3 regions of the Streptomyces sp. NPDC052301 genome follow, and region 1 is predicted to be linked to each of the others. Evidence: riboswitches for the same ligand, from Rfam matches in the RefSeq annotation. Region 1 holds a riboswitch; each other region holds the start of a gene.

Evidence for each region. Region 1 has a riboswitch for S-adenosylmethionine ahead of thrC (threonine synthase). Riboswitches for the same ligand answer to the same signal wherever they lie in the genome.
Region 2: it holds a riboswitch for S-adenosylmethionine, as region 1 does, so the genes downstream of both, ACIHEJ_RS12470 (aminotransferase class V-fold PLP-dependent enzyme) here and thrC (threonine synthase) in region 1, are expected to answer to the same signal.
Region 3: it holds a riboswitch for S-adenosylmethionine, as region 1 does, so the genes downstream of both, ACIHEJ_RS04500 (amino acid ABC transporter permease) here and thrC (threonine synthase) in region 1, are expected to answer to the same signal.

Annotation. Positions count from the first base shown of each region.
Region 1 covers NZ_JBIUBE010000006.1:443,493-449,708, reverse strand. Annotated here, with positions in the region: gene ACIHEJ_RS19755 (extracellular solute-binding protein) at 1-316, shown strand, start outside; gene ACIHEJ_RS19750 (DUF3263 domain-containing protein) at 352-576, shown strand; gene otsB (trehalose-phosphatase) at 816-1,649, shown strand; gene ACIHEJ_RS19740 (trehalose-6-phosphate synthase) at 1,637-3,118, opposite strand; gene ACIHEJ_RS19735 (glucosyl-3-phosphoglycerate synthase) at 3,203-4,147, opposite strand; SAM riboswitch class I at 4,308-4,472, shown strand; gene thrC (threonine synthase) at 4,490-5,773, shown strand; gene ACIHEJ_RS19725 (MoaD/ThiS family protein) at 5,770-6,045, shown strand.
Region 2 covers NZ_JBIUBE010000004.1:324,085-330,300, forward strand. Annotated here, with positions in the region: gene ACIHEJ_RS12450 (cytochrome bc complex cytochrome b subunit) at 1-1,076, shown strand, start outside; gene trpD (anthranilate phosphoribosyltransferase) at 1,200-2,264, shown strand; gene ACIHEJ_RS12460 (PRC-barrel domain-containing protein) at 2,416-2,772, shown strand; gene ACIHEJ_RS12465 (hypothetical protein) at 2,794-2,973, shown strand; SAM riboswitch class IV at 3,050-3,166, shown strand; gene ACIHEJ_RS12470 (aminotransferase class V-fold PLP-dependent enzyme) at 3,348-4,724, shown strand; gene ACIHEJ_RS12475 (PQQ-binding-like beta-propeller repeat protein) at 4,818-6,216, shown strand, end outside.
Region 3 covers NZ_JBIUBE010000002.1:188,325-194,540, reverse strand. Annotated here, with positions in the region: gene ACIHEJ_RS04520 (aliphatic sulfonate ABC transporter substrate-binding protein) at 1-789, shown strand, start outside; gene ACIHEJ_RS04515 (LLM class flavin-dependent oxidoreductase) at 786-2,114, shown strand; gene ACIHEJ_RS04510 (putative leader peptide) at 2,563-2,673, shown strand; gene ACIHEJ_RS04505 (glutathione S-transferase C-terminal domain-containing protein) at 2,802-3,665, shown strand; SAM riboswitch class IV at 3,731-3,839, shown strand; gene ACIHEJ_RS04500 (amino acid ABC transporter permease) at 4,164-5,144, shown strand; gene ACIHEJ_RS04495 (amino acid ABC transporter ATP-binding protein) at 5,141-5,938, shown strand; gene ACIHEJ_RS04490 (transporter substrate-binding domain-containing protein) at 6,003-6,216, shown strand, end outside.

The DNA of each region.
Region 1 (6,216 bases):
CGACTTCCTCGACTTCGTCTACAGCGAGAAGAACGTCCTCGCCTTCTCCCGCGAGTACGGCCTGCTGCCGGTCACCGGTTCCGCCTCCACCGCCATGAGCGACTCCGACGCGGCCAAGGACAAGGCACTGCGCCCCTTTCTGGACCAGCTGCCCACGTCCGAGCTGTATCCCGTCGGCAAGACCTCCTGGGCCTCGGTCAGCGCGGCCGTGAAGCAGAACATCGGCCAGGCCGTCACCCCGAGCGGCAGCCCCGCCGGCGTCCTGGCCCGCCTCCAGGCGTCGGCCACGGCGGCCGACAGCAGCAACGCGAACTGACCCCGTTGTCGGTGCGCCGCGTTACGGTGGCGCACATGGAACTGGGCAGCCGCGAACAGGCCATCCTCGCGCTGGAGCGCCGGGGCTTCACCGGCCCCGGCGCGAAGGAGCGCGCCATCCGCGAGGAGCTGGGCCTGGCCCCGGTGCGCTACTACCAGCTGCTGAACGCGCTGCTGGACGACGAGAGCGCGCTGGCGCACGATCCGGTGACGGTGAACAGACTCCGCCGGGTCAGAGAGACCCGCAGAGCGGAGCGCTGAGGCCGACCGGGTCGGAAGCCCTGCCGGCTGTGGCGGTGGAGCCGGCCGGTCGAGGGTCACGCGAGGGGAACCGCTGAGCCGGTGGGAGGGGACGTGCCACGGCGCTGGCCGGGCTGCCGTTCCGGCCGGCCGCGGGCGGCCGAGGCGGGGTTCGAGGGCGGAGCCCACGGCGGGATCCGTGGCGGGTCCGGGCGGCCGACCCAGGAGTGAGGCCGGTCCGCGCTGGATAGTGTCGCTGTATGGATCCTCTGCCCACCCCGCGGACCCAGCCCGGCCGGGACGGACTGGCAGCCCTCCTCGCCAAGCCGAGCACAGCGGTCGTCGGCCTGGACTTCGACGGCACCCTGGCCCCCATCGTCGCCGACCCCGAACAGGCCCGCGCCCACCCCGAGGCCGTACCCGCTCTCGCCGCCCTCGCCCCCAAGGTCGCCTCCGTCGCGGTGATCACCGGCCGCCCGGCCGGCGTCGCGGTACGGCACGGCGGCTTCGCCGGCGTCCCCGGCCTGGAGCACCTGACCGTCCTCGGCCACTACGGCGCCGAGCACTGGGACGCGGTCACCGGCACCGTCACCGCCCCGGCCCCGCACCCCGGCGTCGCGGCCGTCCGCGCGGAGCTACCCGGCCTGCTCGACCGCGTCGGCGCCTGGCACGGCACCTGGATCGAGGAGAAGGGCCGGGCGGTCGCGGTCCACACCCGCCGCGCCGACGACCCCCAGGCCGCCTTCGAGGCCCTGCGGCAGCCCCTCACCGACCTCGCCGGCCGCCACGGCCTGATCGTCGAACCCGGCCGTATGGTCCTGGAGCTGCGCCCGCCGGGCATGGACAAGGGCGTCGCGCTCAGCGAGTACGTCCGCGACACCGGCGCCGAGTCGGTCCTCTACGCCGGCGACGACCTCGGCGACCTCCCCGCCTTCGCCGCCGTCGACAAACTCCGCTCCGAGGGCGTCCCCGGCCTCCTGGTCTGCAGCGGCAGCACGGAGGTCACGGAACTGGCCGAGCGCGCGGACGTGGTGGTCGACGGCCCGGCAGGGGTCGTACGACTGCTGCGGACCCTGGCGGCTCAGCTGGACTGAACCTCCCTGAGCGCCCGCAGCTGATCCAGGAACCACTGGGCGGGCGGCAGCGCGGTGGCCGCGGCACCCAGCCGCTTCGACCGCTCCGCCCGCTCCTCCGGCCGCAGGGACAGCGCCTCGTGCAGGGCCCGCGCGGTCTCCAGCACGTCGTACGGGTTCACCGCCAGCGCGTCGGCGCCCAGTTCCTCGTACGCCCCGGCCTCCCGGGACAGCACCAGCGCACAGCCCTGGTCGGAGACGACCGGGATCTCCTTGGCGACCAGGTTCATGCCGTCCCGGATGGGATTGACCAGGGCTACGTCGGCGAGCCGGTAGGCGGCCAGGGAACGTGCGAAGTCGTCCTTGACGTGCAGCACGACCGGGGTCCACCCGGGCGTGCCGTAGGACGAGTTGATCTCCTCGGCCACGCGCTGCACCGCCGCCGTGTACTCCCGGTAGACGGCGAGGTCCTGCCGCGACGGATACGCGAACGCGATGTGCACCACCCGCTCGCGCCACTCGGGATGCTCGTCCAGCAACTGCCGGTACGCCAGCAGGCCGCGCACGATGTTCTTCGACAGCTCGGTGCGGTCGACCCGGACGATGCTCTTGCGCCCCTCGCCGATCTCCGCCCGCAGCGCCGCCATCCGCTCCTCGACGTCCGGCTCGTGCGACCGGGCCCGCAGGAAGTCGCCGTCGGCGCCGAGGGAGTGCACGCCGACCTCCGTACGCCGGCTCCCGCGCAGGTGCTCGACGTGCCGGGGCGCCCCCGACGGCCAGGCCACGCGGTAGTCCTCGGGGTCCAGGCCCTCCGCGCACTTCATGAAGGCCGTCGCCCACCGCCAGGTCAGGAACGCCACCCGGTCCGCGCCGAGCATGCCCGCCAGCAGCTGCTCGCGGATGTCCTCCGGCAGCAGCCCGAAGTACTCCGCGGGCGCCCACGGCGTGTGCGAGAAGTGGCCGATGCGCAGGTCGGGGCGGAGCTCCCGGAGCATTCCGGGCACCAGGCACAGGTGGTAGTCCTGCACCAGCACCGCCGCGCCCTCGGCCGCCTCCTCGGACAGCGCCTCGGCGAACGCCCGGTTGTAGGCCTCGTACGACGCCCACTGGCGCCGGAACTCCGCGTCGAACACCGGCTCCAGCGGGGTCTGGTAGAGCATGTGGTGGACGAACCACAGCACCGAGTTGGCGATGCCGTTGTAGGCGTCCGCGTGGACGGCGGCGTCGATGTCCAGCATCCGCACCCGCTGCCCGCCGCTGTCCCCGGCCGGCAGCAGCCCGCCGTCCGCGCGCCGCACCGCCTCGCGGTCGCCGTCGCCGAGCGCCGCGCACACCCACACCGAGTCCGCGTCGGAGCCGATGGCCGACAGTCCCGAGACCAGCCCGCCGCCACCCCGCCTGGAGCGCAGCGAGCCGCTCTCGTCCACCGTGTACGTAACCGGGCCGCGGTTGGACGCGACCAGCACCTCAGCACCGTGCCTGGAAGCCATGGTCCTCAACCTAGCCCGGCCCGGAAACGCTCAAACGTACGGCTACGCCCGGCACGCGGACGTATACGACCGGAGACGGCCGGTTCACGCCACCTTGCGCTCGGCGTACTCCGCGATCTCCACCATCGGCGGCCGCTCCTCGGTGTCCACCGAGTAGGTGCGCGGCTCGAAGCCGTCCGCGCCCCGCTCGAACTGGGTCAGCGACGGCCGGACCAGATGGCCCCGGGCCAGCCGCAGCTGGGCCGTGCGGTAGATCGCGGCGGCCATCCGGCCCAGCGCCTGGCCGTCCTGGTGCCGGTGCTTGCGGACCCCGACGTCGACCTGGGCCAGCGCCTCCAGTCCCACCAGGTGCAGCGCGTCCACCAGCATGCCGAGCTCCACCCCGTACCCGACGGGGAACGGCAGCTGCTCCAGCAGGGAGCGGCGGGCCGCGTACTCACCGCCCAGCGGCTGCACGAAACCGGCCAGCTGCGGCCAGTGCATGTTCAGCAGCGGGCGGGCCATCAGCTCGGTGACCCGGCCCCCCTGCCCGGCCGCCCCGCCCAGCGGACGGTCGTACATCGCCTTGACCAGCTGCACGTCCGGTTCGGTGAGCAGGGGGCCGACGATCCCGGAGACGAAGTCGGCGGAGAACTCCTTCAGGTCGGCGTCGATGAAGCAGAGGATGTCCCCGCCGGTCACGAGCAGCGAGCGCCACAGGACTTCACCCTTGCCGGGGACGGCGGGAACGCGCGGCAGGATCTCGTCCCGGTGAACGACCCGCGCGCCCGCGGCGGCGGCCACCTCGGAGGTGCGGTCGGTGGAGCCGGAGTCGACGACGACGATCTCGTCGACGAGCGGAGTCCGTTCCACGAGTTCGTGGCGGATGACCGTGACGATGTCGCCGACCGTCTCCTCCTCGTCGAGGGCCGGCAGCACGACGCTGATCGTCTGGCCGCTGCGCTGCTTGGCGGACACCAGGTGGTGGAGAGGGCGGTCGGTCACGGACCAGGAGCGGGTGGCCAGCCAGCGCTCGACTTCTTCCAGCACGGTCTGCGGCTCCTCACTGTTCGTGATCACAGGGCGTGACCGTGTGATCCATCTCGCGGTTCGGACGACTATCTCAACTGTCCTGGCCTTCGGTTACAGTCTTGAACAACGCCGGTGACCATCGCATGTCGGGGGTCGAGAGGCGTTCACAACCGCATACAGCTCATCCAGAGGGGCAGAGGGAAACGGCCCGATGAAGCCCCGGCAACCCTCCAGTCGGTACTCGTAGATCGGCCCGATCAGGCGCGATCGCTCCGCGAGGCTCCCGGCTAGGGAAGGTGCCAAATCCGTCTCACGGCGAAGTGCGTCGTGAGGAAGATGAGGAGAAAGGGCCTCGCCTCCATGGCTGTGCAGACAGTTGCAAGCACCTCCGGTTCCACCGTCGATCTCGGTCCCGCCGCCGCCCTGAGCTGTCGTGAGTGCGGTCACCGGGTACCCCTCGGCCCCGTGTTCGCCTGCGAGGAGTGTTTCGGCCCGCTGGAGATCGCCTACGACTTCTCCGCGTACGACACCGAGGAACTGCGCCGGCGCATCGAGGCGGGCCCCGCGAACATCTGGCGGTACGCGCCGCTGCTGCCCGTCCCCGCCGACGTGGCCGACAAGCCCAACATCAACCCGGGCTGGACCAAGCTCGTCAAGGCCGACAACCTCGCCGCCGAGCTGGGTGTCACCGGCGGGCTGTACGTGAAGGACGACTCCGGCAACCCGACGCACTCCTTCAAGGACCGCGTCGTCGCGCAGGCCCTCGAGGCCGCCCGCGCCTTCGGCTTCACCACGCTCTCCTGCTCCTCCACGGGCAACCTGGCCGGTGCCGTCGGCGCCGCCGCCGCCCGGGCCGGCTTCCGCTCCTGCGTGTTCATCCCGCACGACCTGGAGCAGGGCAAGGTCGTCATGGCCGCGGTGTACGGCGGTGAACTCGTCGGCATCGAGGGCAACTACGACGACGTGAACCGCTTCTGCTCCGAGCTGATCGGCGACCCGGCCGGCGAGGGCTGGGGCTTCGTCAACGTCAACCTGCGGCCGTACTACGCGGAGGGCTCCAAGACCCTGGCGTACGAGATCTGCGAGCAGCTCGGCTGGCGGCTGCCCGACCAGATCGTCGTCCCGATCGCCTCCGGCTCCCAGCTCACGAAGATCGACAAGGGTCTGCAGGAGCTGATCGAGCTGGGTCTGGTCGAGGACAAGCCGTACAAGATCTTCGGCGCCCAGGCCGAGGGCTGCTCGCCGGTGTCGACCGCCTACAAGGCCGGCCACGACGTCGTACGCCCCCAGAAGCCGAACACCATCGCCAAGTCCCTCGCCATCGGCAACCCGGCCGACGGTCCCTACGTCCTGGACATCGCGCGCCGCACCGGCGGTGCCGTGGAGGACGTCACGGACGAGGAAGTCGTCGACGCCATCAAGCTCCTGGCCCGCACCGAGGGCATCTTCGCCGAGACGGCGGGCGGGGTGACCGTCGGTGTCACCCGCAAGCTGCTCAAGGACGGCGTGCTGGACCCGGCGAAGACCACGGTCGTCCTCAACACCGGCGACGGCCTGAAGACCCTCGACGCGGTGGCCGGCACCGGCCTGACCGCCACCATCCGCCCGACCCTGGACTCCTTCCGAGAGGCTGGCCTCGCATGAGCGTGACCGTCCGCATCCCCACCATCCTGCGCACCTACACCGGTGGTCAGGCCGAGGTCGCCGCCCAGGGCACGACCCTCGCCGAGGTCATCGAGGACCTGGAGAAGAACCACACGGGCATCGCGGCCCGGGTGCTGGACGACCAGGGCAAGCTGCGCCGTTTCGTCAACGTGTACGTCAACGACGACGACGTCCGCTTCGAGCAGGGCCTGCAGACCGCCACTCCGGACGGTGCCGGCGTCTCGATCATTCCGGCGGTCGCCGGCGGCTGATCATTACCTTGGGTAACTTCGGTTACCGATGGTGCATTGAATTGCCCCCTCCGTGAGAGAAGCGGAGGGGGCAATTCAGTGTGATTGAGCGCGGTAGAGTTGGGGAACGCGCTCCCGGTCGGACCGGTCGGGAGCCCTGTATTCATGCCGCAGGCCCGACAAGAAGTAGCC
Region 2 (6,216 bases), on a different contig from region 1:
TGTCCGTGCCGATCGTCGGCACGTACCTGTCGTTCTTCCTCTTCGGCGGTCAGTTCCCCGGACACGACTTCGTCGCCCGGTTCTACTCGATCCACATCCTGCTGCTGCCGGGCATCATGCTCGGGCTGATGGTGGGCCACCTGATCCTGGTCTTCTACCACAAGCACACGCAGTTCGCGGGTCCCGGAAAGACCGAGAAGAACGTCGTCGGCATGCCGCTGCTGCCGGTGTACATGGCCAAGGCCGGAGGCTTCTTCTTCCTGGTCTTCGGTGTCATCGCGGCCATCGCGGCGGTCGCCCAGATCAACCCGATCTGGGCCATGGGCCCCTACCGTCCGGACCAGGTGTCCACCGGCGCCCAGCCCGACTGGTACATGGGCTTCTCCGAGGGCCTGATCCGCTTCATGCCGGGCTGGGAGATCAACTTCTGGGGCCACACGCTCGTCCTGGGCGTGTTCATCCCGCTGATGATCTTCCCGCTGGTCCTGGTGGCGATCGCGGTCTACCCGTTCATCGAGTCGTGGATCACCGGCGACAAGCGCGAGCACCACATCCTGGACCGCCCGCGCAACGCCCCGACGCGTACCGCGTTCGGTGTCGCCTGGATGACGGTCTACCTGACCCTGCTGATCGGTGGCGGCAACGACCTGTGGGCCACGCACTTCCACCTGTCGATCAACGCGGTCACCTGGTTCGTCCGGATCTTCGTCTTCGTAGGCCCGGTCGTCCTGTTCATCGTCACCAAGCGGATCTGCCTGGGTCTGCAGCGGCGTGACCGCGACAAGGTGCTGCACGGTCGCGAGACCGGCATCATCAAGCGGCTGCCGCACGGTGAGTTCATCGAGGTGCACGAGCCGCTCAGCCAGGAGCAGCTGCACACCCTCACGGCCCACCACCAGTACGAGCCGGCCCAGATCGGACCGGCGGTCGACGAGAACGGGGTCGAGCGCAAGATCCCGTCCTCGGAGAAGCTGCGGGCGAAGCTGTCCAACGCCTACTACGGCGAGGACAACCAGATCCCGAAGCCGACCGTCGATGAGTACAAGGAGATCACGAGCGGCCACGGCCACCACTGATCCCCGCGTCGCCACGCCACGCTGAAGGGCCCCGTCCGGGTTGCGGACGGGGCCCTTCGCCGTCTCCGGGGATCGATAGGGTGGGATCAACCACTGATTTGGTACGACACCCAGGAGCGGCTGATGAGCGCTGTGACCCCCGCTGGAGGCGACACCGCGGCGGGCCGCTCCTGGCCCGCCCTGCTGAACGGCCTGCTGGACGGGCACGACCTGTCCGCCGACGACACCGCATGGGCGATGGACCGGATCATGCGCGGCGAGGCGACCGACGCGCAGATCGCCGGGTTCGCGGTGGCGCTGCGGGCCAAGGGCCAGACGGTGGAGGAGATCACCGGTCTGGTCCGCACGATGTACGAGCACGCGAACGTGATCGAGGTGCCCGGCCGCACCGTCGACATCGTCGGCACGGGCGGCGACGGGGCGAAGACGGTGAACATCTCCACCATGTCCTCGCTCGTCGTCGCCGGCACGGGCGCGAAGGTCGTCAAGCACGGCAACCGGGCCGCGTCCTCGGCGTCCGGCTCGTCCGACGTCCTGCAGAGACTGGGCGTCAACCTCGACCTGACGCCCCGCCGGGTGGCGGAGGTCGCGGAGGAGGCCGGCATCACCTTCTGCTTCGCCGTGAAGTTCCATCCGGCGCTGCGTCATGTCGGCGCCGCACGCGGCCAGCTGGGCATCCGGACGGTGTTCAACCTGCTCGGCCCGCTGACCAACCCGGCGAAGGTGCGGGCGCAGGCGGTCGGTGTGGCCGTGGCGCGCGAGGCACCGATCGTCGCGGGGGTGCTGGCCGAGCGGGGCAACTCCTCGCTGGTCTTCCGGGGCGACGACGGCCTGGACGAGCTGACGACGACGTCCACCTCCCGGGTCTGGGTGGTCCGGGACGGCAAGGTCTCCGAGGAGTCCTTCGACCCCCGGGACGCCGGGCTCGACCTGGTCCCGGTGGAGGCGCTGCGCGGTGGCGAGCCGGCCCACAACGCGGAGGTCGCCCGCCGCCTGCTGGACGGCGAGCAGGGCCCCGTGCGCGACGCCGTCCTGCTCAACTCCGCGGCGGCCCTGGTCGCCCTGGACCCGACGGACGCCCCGCTCGCCGACCAGCTCCGCGCCGGCATGGCGAAGGCCGCGGAGTCCATCGACTCGGGCGCGGCGAAGCGGGTGCTGGAGCGCTGGGTGGCCGTCAGCAACGCGTGACACCGGGCGGCGTCCGCGGCTCAGGCCGCGGACGCGTTCGGGGCCGTCGGCCGCAGGGGGTGCGGGAGTAGAGTGAAGACGTGGTGGCTCTCCCGCGGCCGCTCCGGTTCGGCGCGCGGCGTCCGGGAGGACGGACCGCGAGGAGCGAGGCATGATCCACTCAGCCGATGTCCGCGAGTGGCGCAACCACGACGTGATCGACCCCAGGGGCCGCAAGATCGGAGCCCTGGAGGCGGTCTACGTGGACACCACCACCGACACACCCGCCATGGTGACCGTCCGTACCGGGATGCCGACCCGGCACCGGCTCGTCTTCGTCCCCCTCGACGAGGCGACCCTCGGGCCCGGCTACGTGCAGGTGGCCCATCCGCGCGGGCAGGTGCGGAAGGCGCCGTCCATCGGCGTGGACGACGTCCTGCCGGTCGAGCGGGAACACGAGATCTTCGAACACTACGACAGGCCCTACCAGGCCGGCGCCGACCAGGGGCGCCGTCTGGCGCGCGGCTGACCGGCCCGGTCGGAGGATGTGGTGACCATGGTGCTCTTCCTGCTCCTGATCATCGTGGCGATCATTCTGGGGCTCATCGGCGTGGCGGCGCACGGGCTGTCCTTCCTGTTGTTCGTCGGCGCGGTGGTCCTCGTCGCCGATCTGGTGCTGTTCGGTGTGCGCTGGTCGCGGCGGTCACGCCGGCACCACGTCGTCCGGTGACGGCGACGCCGGGCGGTGTCCCGCGATCCGGACACGGGTTGCGGGCCGCTGATCGGTTCGCGTAGGTTCCTGCCCAGGTCATGAGTGACAGTCATGAGGCCCCGGCCGACTGTCCGGCAACCCTCCGTCCGTGGCGGGGTGCCCCGGGTGAAGACCAGGTCGTAGGCAGCGAGGTCTACGGCAAGCGCGGACCCCTCGCGCGCTTCTGAGAGCGCGGGACCAGGGGTCCTGGTCGTTCGAGGGAGCCTTCCGTGAGCAAGCGAATGCGATAGGGCCGCAGAGCCCCGCCTCCGCATCCCCTTTTCCTTCACTTCACCGCGCTCGAGCCACGTCCGCTCGCGCGGTGGTGTCACCTTGCCCACGGGAGTTCACCCATGTCCGTCTTCACCGCTGCCGCCGATCAGTCCGTCTGTGCCCCGCTGGCCGTCCTGGGCCGGGACGTCACCGTCCCGCTCGTCACCGGCGGCGAGGTCACCTACGCCGCGCTCGACTACGCGGCCAGCGCCCCCGCCCTGCAGCGCGTCTGGGACGACGTCGCCGCCTACGCGCCGTACTACGGCAGCGTGCACCGCGGCGCCGGCTACCTCTCCCAGCTCTCCACCGACCTGTTCGAGAACGCCCGCGGGACGGTCGCCGACTTCCTCGGCTGCCGCGCCGACGACCAGGTGATCTTCACCCGGTCCACCACCGACTCCCTCAACCTCCTGGCCCGCGTCCTGCCCGCCGACTGCCAGGTCTTCGTCTTCGAGACCGAGCACCACGCGTCCCTGCTGCCCTGGCAGGACGCCCACGTGACCTGCCTCGACGCCCCGCGCACCCCGCAGCAGGCCGTGAAGACCCTGGAGCGGGCCCTCGCCGACCGCCCTGTGTCCATCGAAGGGGCCCAGCGCCCGGCCCTGGTGTGCGTCACCGGCGCCTCCAATGTCACCGGTGAGCTGTGGCCGGTGCGCGAACTGGCCGCCGCCGCCCACGCCCACGGCGCCCGGATCGTCCTGGACGCCGCCCAGCTGGCGCCCCACCACCCGGTGGACATCGGTGACCTGGACGTCGACTGGGTCGCCTTCTCCGGCCACAAGCTGTACGCCCCCTTCGGCTCGGGGGTGCTGGCCGGCCGCGCCGACTGGCTGCGCGCGGCCGAGCCGTACCTCGCGGGTGGCGGCGCCAGCCGCAAGGTCACCCGGCGCACCGACGGGGGAGTGGACGTGGAGTGGCACGAGAGTGCGGCCCGCCACGAGGCCGGCTCCCCGAACGTGATCGGCGCCTACTCCATCGCCTCGGCCTGCAAGGCCCTCACCGACGCCGGCTGGGACACACTGGTCGCCCGTGAGCAGCACCTGATCACCAGGGTCCGCGAGGGCCTGGCCGAGGTCCCGCAGGTCCGGATCCTCTCCCTCTTCGGCGACGACGCCCCGCGCGTCGGCGTCATCTCCTTCGTCGTCGAGGGCTGGAACAGCTCCCACTTCGCCGCCGCCCTCTCCGCCGAGTACGGCATCGGTGTCCGCGACGGCCTCTTCTGCGCCCACCCCCTGGTCCGCACCCTGCTCGGCACCGACCCGCAGACCCAGGGCGAGTGCGGTGCCCCCGAGGCGGCCCCCGGCGAGAAGTCCCTGAACGCCATCCGGGTCAGCTTCGGCGCGGGCACCCCCGACGAGCACGTCGAGCGCTTCGTGACCGCCGTGCGGGAACTGGTGACCCAGGGCGCGAAGTGGACGTACCGCACGGAGGACGGCCGCTGCGTCCCGGCCGTGTGACGGCTGGGCGAAGCACGGCGGACGGTGCCGCATACACTCCCCCAGGGCCTGTCTGACAGGCCCGGGCAGCAGTTGATCCAGGGGGAGCACCACGTGCACGCGCTGCGCGCAACCGACCCACGACGCGTCGGCCCGTACGAAGTCCTCGGCAGACTCGGCGCCGGCGGCATGGGCGAGGTCTACCTCGCCGAGTCGCGCACCGGACTCCGGCTCGCGGTGAAGGTCGTACGGACCGAGCACGCCGAGGACCGCACCTTCCGCGCCCGGTTCCGGCACGAGGTGCGCGCCGCACAGACCGTCGGGGGCGCCGGCACCTTCGCGGCCCGGGTCGTGGACGCCGACACGGAGGCCGAACGGCCTTGGATGGCAACGGAGTTCGTGCCCGGGCCGAATCTGCGCGACGCCGTCCTCGACCACGGCGCGCTGCCCGAGCAGGCGGTCCGCGTGCTCGCCGCCGCGCTCGGTGAGGCGCTCGCCGCCATCCACGCGGGCGGCCTGGTCCACCGCGACCTGAAGCCGTCCAACATCCTGCTCGGCCCGGACGGGCCCCGCGTCATCGACTTCGGGATCGTACGGGCCCTGGAGGCGACCTCGCTGACCCGCACCGGAGCCGTCGTCGGCTCGGTCGGCTACGTCTCCCCGGAGCAGATCCGTAACGGCGGCCAGGTCGGCCCGCCCAGCGATGTCTTCTCCCTCGGCGCGGTCCTCGCCTATGCGGCGGCCGGCCGGGAGCCCTTCGGCGAGGGCCAGGACTCGGTGATCCTGCTGCGCATCCTGACCCGTGACTTCGACCTGTCCGGCGTACCGGAGGGGACACGCCCGCTGGTGGCGGCCTGCCTGCACGAGGATCCGCTGAAGCGCCCGCTGCCGGCGGACGTGGTGGCGGGCGCCGGCTTCACCCGGCAGACCCTGCGCGTCGCCGTGCACCCCGGCTGGTACGGCCCCGCGGCGCGACCGCAGCCGGCCCCCGACCCCCGCCCCAGCGGCGTCGAGTACCTCGCCCCGGCCACGGAGCCACGGACCGCCGAACGTCCGCCCGCCGTACCCGCCACGCACACCACCGCCCTCTCCCAGCTCTCCCGTCCCCTCGGCCCCATAGCCCCCGGCCGGCGCCGGCTGCTGAAGGTCCTGGGCAGCGGGGCCGTGGTCGTGGCCGGGGCGGGAGCCGGTGACTGGCTCTGGCGGCGCATGACCACGGCGGAGAGCAGCGGCAGCTCGCCCGTGCAGGAACGGCAGGGGCGCATGGACGGCGTCGAGGGCACCAGCCGCTCCGCCGTGCTGCGCTGGCAGTACGACGTCGGTGGCATCGGCGGCCTGGACGGACCTTGCTGCGCGCTGTCCCCGGACGGCTCCGTCGTCTACGTCGGGACCTCGGGCGGCGTGCTGCACGCCGTCTCCCGCGACGGCTCCCGGCGCTGGAAGGTCCGGCTCGGCGACGACGTCGACACGCCCGTGGCGACCCGGCACGGTGTGTACTGCGTGGTCGGCTTCC
Region 3 (6,216 bases), on a different contig from region 1:
CCGCTGGTGCAGGCCGCCGCCTCGGGCGACATCGACCTGGGCAGCGTCGGCGACGTACCGCCGATCACCGGCGCCGCGAAGGAGTACGGCTTCAAGGTCGTGGCCGTCAACCGCTCGCTCACGCCCACCCAGTCGAATGAGAACATCATCGTGCCGAAGGGCTCGCAGCTGAAGACGGCCGCCGACCTCAAGGGCAAGAAGATCGCTGTCCCGCAGGGCAGTTCGGCCCACGGTCTGGCCCTGAACGCGCTGAAGAGCGTCGGTCTCACCCCCAAGGACGTGAAGCTGGTCTTCCTCGATCCGGCGGCCGGCGCGACGGCGTTCAACACCGGGAAGGTGGACGCTTGGTCGATCTGGAACCCGCAGTCGGCGATCGCGGTCAAGAACGGCGCGCGGATCCTGGTGAAGGGCCTCCCGCCGATCGACCAGACGAGCAGTTACTACGTCGCGAGCGACACGTCACTGAAGGACAAGACCAAGCGTGCGGCTCTGACGGACGTCCTGAAGAGGCTGTCGCGAGAGTTCGCCTGGGCGGTCAAGAACCCCGGCAAATACGCGCAGGCGCTGTCGAAGGAGCAGGGCATCCCGCTGGATGACGCCAAGGCGTCCCTGGCCGCCTACTCGAACCGGGTGACTCCGGTGGAGCAGTCGGACATCGAACTGGAGCAGAAGCTCGCCGACGCCTTCCTGGAGGCCGGTCAGATCTCCAAGAAGGTCGACGTCCCGTCGATCGTCGACAACCTCCTCCCGGCCGGCTACGACAGCTCCAAGCTCAAGGTCACCTCATGAGCGCGGGACGGAGGAGGCTCCACCTCAACGCCTTCCTCATGGAAGCGGGCCACCACGAGGCGGCGTGGCGGCTCCCGCACAGCAATCCCCGCGCCGACTTCGACCTACGGCACTGGATCGAACTGGCACAGCTCGCCGAGAGCGCCAAGTTCGACTCGCTGTTCCTCGCGGACGGCCCGGCCCTCATCGGCACCGGCGAGTTCCGCCCGCCCGGCCAGCTCGAGCCGCTGACCCTGCTGACCGCGCTGTCCCAGGCGACCAGCAGGATCGGCCTCATCGCGACCGTGTCCTCGACGTACAACGAGCCCTACAACCTCGCCCGCCGGCTCGCGTCCGTCGACCACGTCAGCGGCGGCCGCGCCGGCTGGAACATCGTCACCTCGGCAGGGGCGGACGAGGCGGCCAACTTCGGCCTCGACGACCGCCCCGGCCACGCCGAGCGCTACGCCCGCGCCGACGAGTTCCTGAAGGTCGCCAAGGCGCTGTGGGACAGCTGGGAGTCCGAGGCCGTCGTCGCGGACAAGGCCGCCGGACGCTACGCCGACCCCGCACGCCTGCACCGGCTCGGCCATGAGGGCACGTACTTCAAGGTGGCCGGCCCGCTCAACGTCGAGCGCCCGCCGCAGGGTTACCCGCTGCTCGTCCAGGCCGGCTCCTCGGAGGACGGCAAGGACTTCGCGGCCCGCCATGCCGAGGCGATCTTCACCGCGCACACGACGTACGAGCGTGCGGCCGGCTTCTACGCGGACATCAAGGCACGGACCAGGGCCTCGGGGCGCGACCCGGACGGTGTCATCGTCCTGCCGGGCATCGTCCCGTACATCGGCTCGACCGAGGAGGAGGCCCGGGCGCTTGCGCGGCAGTTCGACGAGTTGCGCGTGCCGGAGTACGGGCTGCGTCAGCTGGCCGCGGTGTTCGAGACCGAGGCGTCGGTCTTCGAACTCGATCAACCGCTGCCGGAATTCATCCTGGCGAGGCCGAAGCTGGAGGGCTCGCAGAGCCGTTCCGACCTGATCATCGATCTCGCGGTGCGCGAGAAGCTCACGGTCCGGCAGATCATTTCCCGGCTCGGGGGCGGACGCGGCCACTTCGAGTTCGTCGGCACACCCGAGCAGGTGGCGGACACGATCATCGCCTGGTTCGAGGGCGGTGCGGCAGACGGGTTCAACATCATGGCCCCCGCGCTGCCGTGGGGCCTGGCGGCCTTCGTCGAGCACGTGCTGCCGATCCTGCGCGGCAAGGGGTTGTTCCGTGAGGAGTACGAAGGCACCACCCTGCGTGAGCACTACAGGCTCCCGGTGCCCGCGAACCAGTTCCATGGCTGACCCGCTTTCCGGGCCTGATCCTCCCACGGCTGGATCGCTTCCCCCGGGTGACCCGCTCGCGACTCCCGCCGCTTCCACTTTCCGGAGCGGCGGGAGTCCGCCCCCGCTGCGGGTCGAGGGCCTGCGCAAGACGTACGAGGACGGCTTCACCGCGGTGGCCGGCCTCGACCTGGAGATACCGGATGGTGCGTTCTTCGGGCTGGGGCGAGAGCCTGCGGGCCCTTTCGTCTGGGCCTTCTGCGGTGAGCACGCAGCTCGTCGGCACGTCATCCACGCCGACTCGACACCGTCGCCGCGTCCCGACGGTTGCAGTGGGAAACGTGTGGTGACCGTGTCGAGGAGGGCCGCCGTCCATCGGGGCGTCCGCGATGCGGGACGGCCCTCTTGACGCCGATGTCGGTCGGATCGACACTCACTGAGGGAATCCTAGTGAGTAGGTAGGGAAATTATGAGGCGCTTGGAGTCGGTCACCGTCCGAGTGAGCCGTTCGCCTCTTCTGACCTCCCGCCGTCACATCGATCTGCTGCGTGTCTGCAGCGCTATCAACCCCCAGGGCTGAGCCGCGCCCATCCCGCACCGGAGACGCCCTCGGGCGTCGTGCCGTCCGGTGCGTACGGGAGAGCTCCGCTCCCGCACCCGACGTCGCTTCCGCCGCGCGTACGTCCGCGCCCGCTCCCGGGGAGAGTCATGACTGTCACACCGCTGGCCGCCCACGCCGCCGACCGACCCGCGCCCGCCTTCCGGGGCCGGATCGGCCGGGACGCGCGCAGCGGCCACTACGCCGTTCCGGGCCGCTACCGCCTCCATCTGTCGACCGCCTGTCCCGGCGGCCTGCGCCTCGCCGTCACCCACAGCCTGCTCGGCCTCGACACCGTCTGTCCGGCCACCTTCCTGCCCGCGGTCCCCGACTGCCCCGAGGGCGGCCACTCCGTCCTGCGTCCGTTGTACGAGGCCAGCGCCCACCGGTACCCCGGTCCGGCCGTCGCGCCGGTGCTCAGCGACGACTGGTCCGGGCGGATCGTCAGCACCCACGCCCCGGACATCATGCGCGACCTCGACCGCCGGTTTGGCGGCGACCGCCCCTCGCTCTACCCGTGCGGCGCCGAGTCGGAGATCGAGGCCGTCGAGCGGATGTGCGCTCAGGGCATCGAACAGGCCGCGCAGCACGCCGGATCGGCCGGTGGCGCGCCGGTGGAACGTGACACGGCACTTGGCATGCTGCTCGAAACGCTTGGGGCCCTGGAACGCTGGCTCGAAGGACGCACGTATCTGATCCGCGACGAAATCACCGCCGCCGACGTCGAGTTGTGGGTCGCCCTGGTCCAGCTCGACACCGTCCACCGCAACCACCTCGACGCCTCCGCCGTCCAACGCATCGCCGACCACCCGACCCTGTGGGCCTACGCCCGCCGGCTCGCCGCCCACCCTGCCTTCGGCGGCCACCTCGACCTCGACGGCATCGAACGCCGTCACCACGCCCGCTGCCAGGGCCTGGAGGCCGCCGGAGCGGCCGTCCAGATCCTGGACTGGGCAGCACACGCGGCCCGTTAGCCGTTCCACCTGGTGGACCGGCGTTGACATTCGTTCGGGCAATTGTCTTAACTACGGCCCAGAACGGTCATGAGTGTCAGCGACAAGCCCTGGCTTGCTGACCGGCAACCCTCGCTCCGCGGTGGGGTGCCCCAGGTGACGACCGGACCGAAGACGTTTCGGTAAGCGCGAGGCCCACACGGGCCGGAACAGTGATGGTGACGCCATGTACGCAGCTCTCAGGACGGCCACGCGCCGCTCCCAGGGCTGCGTACAGCCGTACCCGAACCCTCTCGTCGCCGATCGCGCCGTCGATCTGCTCCGCGTGAACAGCGCACTGTGTACCGCACCGGGCTGTGCCCGCTGTCGGGGCTGACACCTCCCCGCAGCCCCCGCAATCCCTGACGAACACCGCCCCTGCGGTGTGCCGTTGTCCTCCCCGCCCCTGTTACCTCGCCGTCGTGTGCGCCCCCGCATGCCGCCACGCTTCCGGGGTGTCCGACCCAGCCGGAGCCCACCATGAGTGAACCCCCTGGCGCCACCGTCACCCTCCCCGAGGCGCCGACCGCCGACCAACCATCGAAAGCCCTCACTGCCCAGCGAGTTCTGCCGCTGCGGCGCCCCGGACGCTGGATCGCCACCGCGGTGGTGCTCGTCCTGGTCGCCCAGTTCGTGCACGGACTGGTCTCCAACCCCTTCTACCAGTGGGACCGCTGGGGCTACTGGTTCCTGCGCCCCACCATCCTCGACGGCCTGCTCATCACCCTCGAAGTCACCGCCTACAGCGCGGTGCTCGGCCTGATCGGCGGCATCGTGCTCGCCCTGGCCCGGCTGTCGAAGAGCCCCGTGCTGCGCGCGGTCAGCTGGACCTACGTCTGGGCGCTGCGCTCCATCCCGCTCATCGTGGTACTGATCTTCCTCTACAACTTCAGTGCCCTGTACAAGACGTTGAGCGTCGGCATTCCCTTCGGCCCGGCCTTCTTCTCCTTCGACGAGTCGAAGCTCGCCACCGACATGGTCGTCGCCGTGATCGGCCTCAGCCTCAACGAGGCCGCCTACGCGGCCGAGGTCGTTCGCGGCGGAATCCTGTCCGTCGACCAGGGTCAGCACGAGGCGTCGGCGGCGCTGGGCCTGCCGAAGGGCTACCAGTTCCGGAAGATCGTCTTTCCGCAGGCGCTGCGCTCGATCATCCCGAACTACGTCAACCAGCTCATCGGCCTGATCAAGGGCACCTCGCTGGTCTTCTACGTCTCCCTGCTGGACCTGTTCGGCTCCGCGCAGACCATGGGTTCCACCTACCCCGGCGACATCGTGCCGCTGCTGCTGGTCGTCACCGTCTGGTACCTGATCCTGACCAGCGTCGTCTCCGTCGTCCAGTTCTATGTCGAGCGGTACTACGCCCGCGGTGCCACCCGCGGCCTGCCGCCGACGCCGCTGCAGAAGCTCCGCATCGGGCTCACCGGCCTGCGGGAGCGCATCCGCCGGGAGGCCGCCGTATGACCGCCGACACCATCGAGGCCCTGGCGGACGTCGAGGCCGCCACCGTCGAGGTGCACAACGTGCACAAGTGGTACGGCACCCATCGGGTGCTGGACGGCGTGGACCTGACCGTCCGCCCCGGCGAGGTCACCGTGATCCTCGGCCCCTCCGGCTCCGGAAAGTCCACCCTGTTGCGGGTCATCAACCACCTGGAGAAGCCCGAGACCGGCTACGTCAGCATCAATGGCGAGCTGATCGGCGTGAAGCGGCAGGGCGAGCGGCTCAAGGAGCTGAGCGAGCGGGCCATCCTCACCCAGCGCGGGCGGATCGGGTTCGTCTTCCAGAACTTCAACCTCTTCCCGCACCTGACCGTCCTGGACAACGTGGCCGCCGCCCCGGTCGCCACTGGCAGGCTCGGCAAGTCCGAGGCCCAGGAGCTGGCCCGCGAACTGCTCGGCCGGGTCGGCCTCGGCGACAAGACCGGCGCCTACCCGCGCCAGCTCTCCGGCGGCCAGCAGCAGCGCGTGGCCATCGCCCGCGCCCTCGTCCTGCGCCCCGGCGTCATCCTCTTCGACGAGCCCACCTCCGCCCTCGACCCCGAACTCGTCGGCGAAGTCCTCGCCGTCATCAAGGACCTGGCGACCAGCGGCACCACGCTTCTCATCGTCACCCACGAGATCGGCTTCGCCCGCGAGATCGCCGACCGGGTCGTCTTCATCGACGGCGGCAAGATCATCGAGCAGGGCCCGCCCTCCGAGGTCCTCGACAAGCCGCGCCACGTGCGGACCAGGGACTTCCTCAGCAAGGTCCTCTGACCCGCCGCACCTTTCAGACCTCCCCCCACGCCACCCTCATCACCTCCAGCGACAAGGAACGGCCATGTCCACCCAGTTCACCCGACGCAGCCTGATACGCGGCATCACCGCGGCGACCGCCGTCGCCTCCCTGGCCACCGGGCTCGCCGCCTGCGGTGGCGACAGCGACGCGGCCACCTCCACCGACAGCGCCGCCAAGTCCGGCGAGGTCGTCATCGGCCAGGTCTCCAACGGCGCCGCCCAGCAGACCTCCATCAACGTCTCCGAAGTCAAGTCCA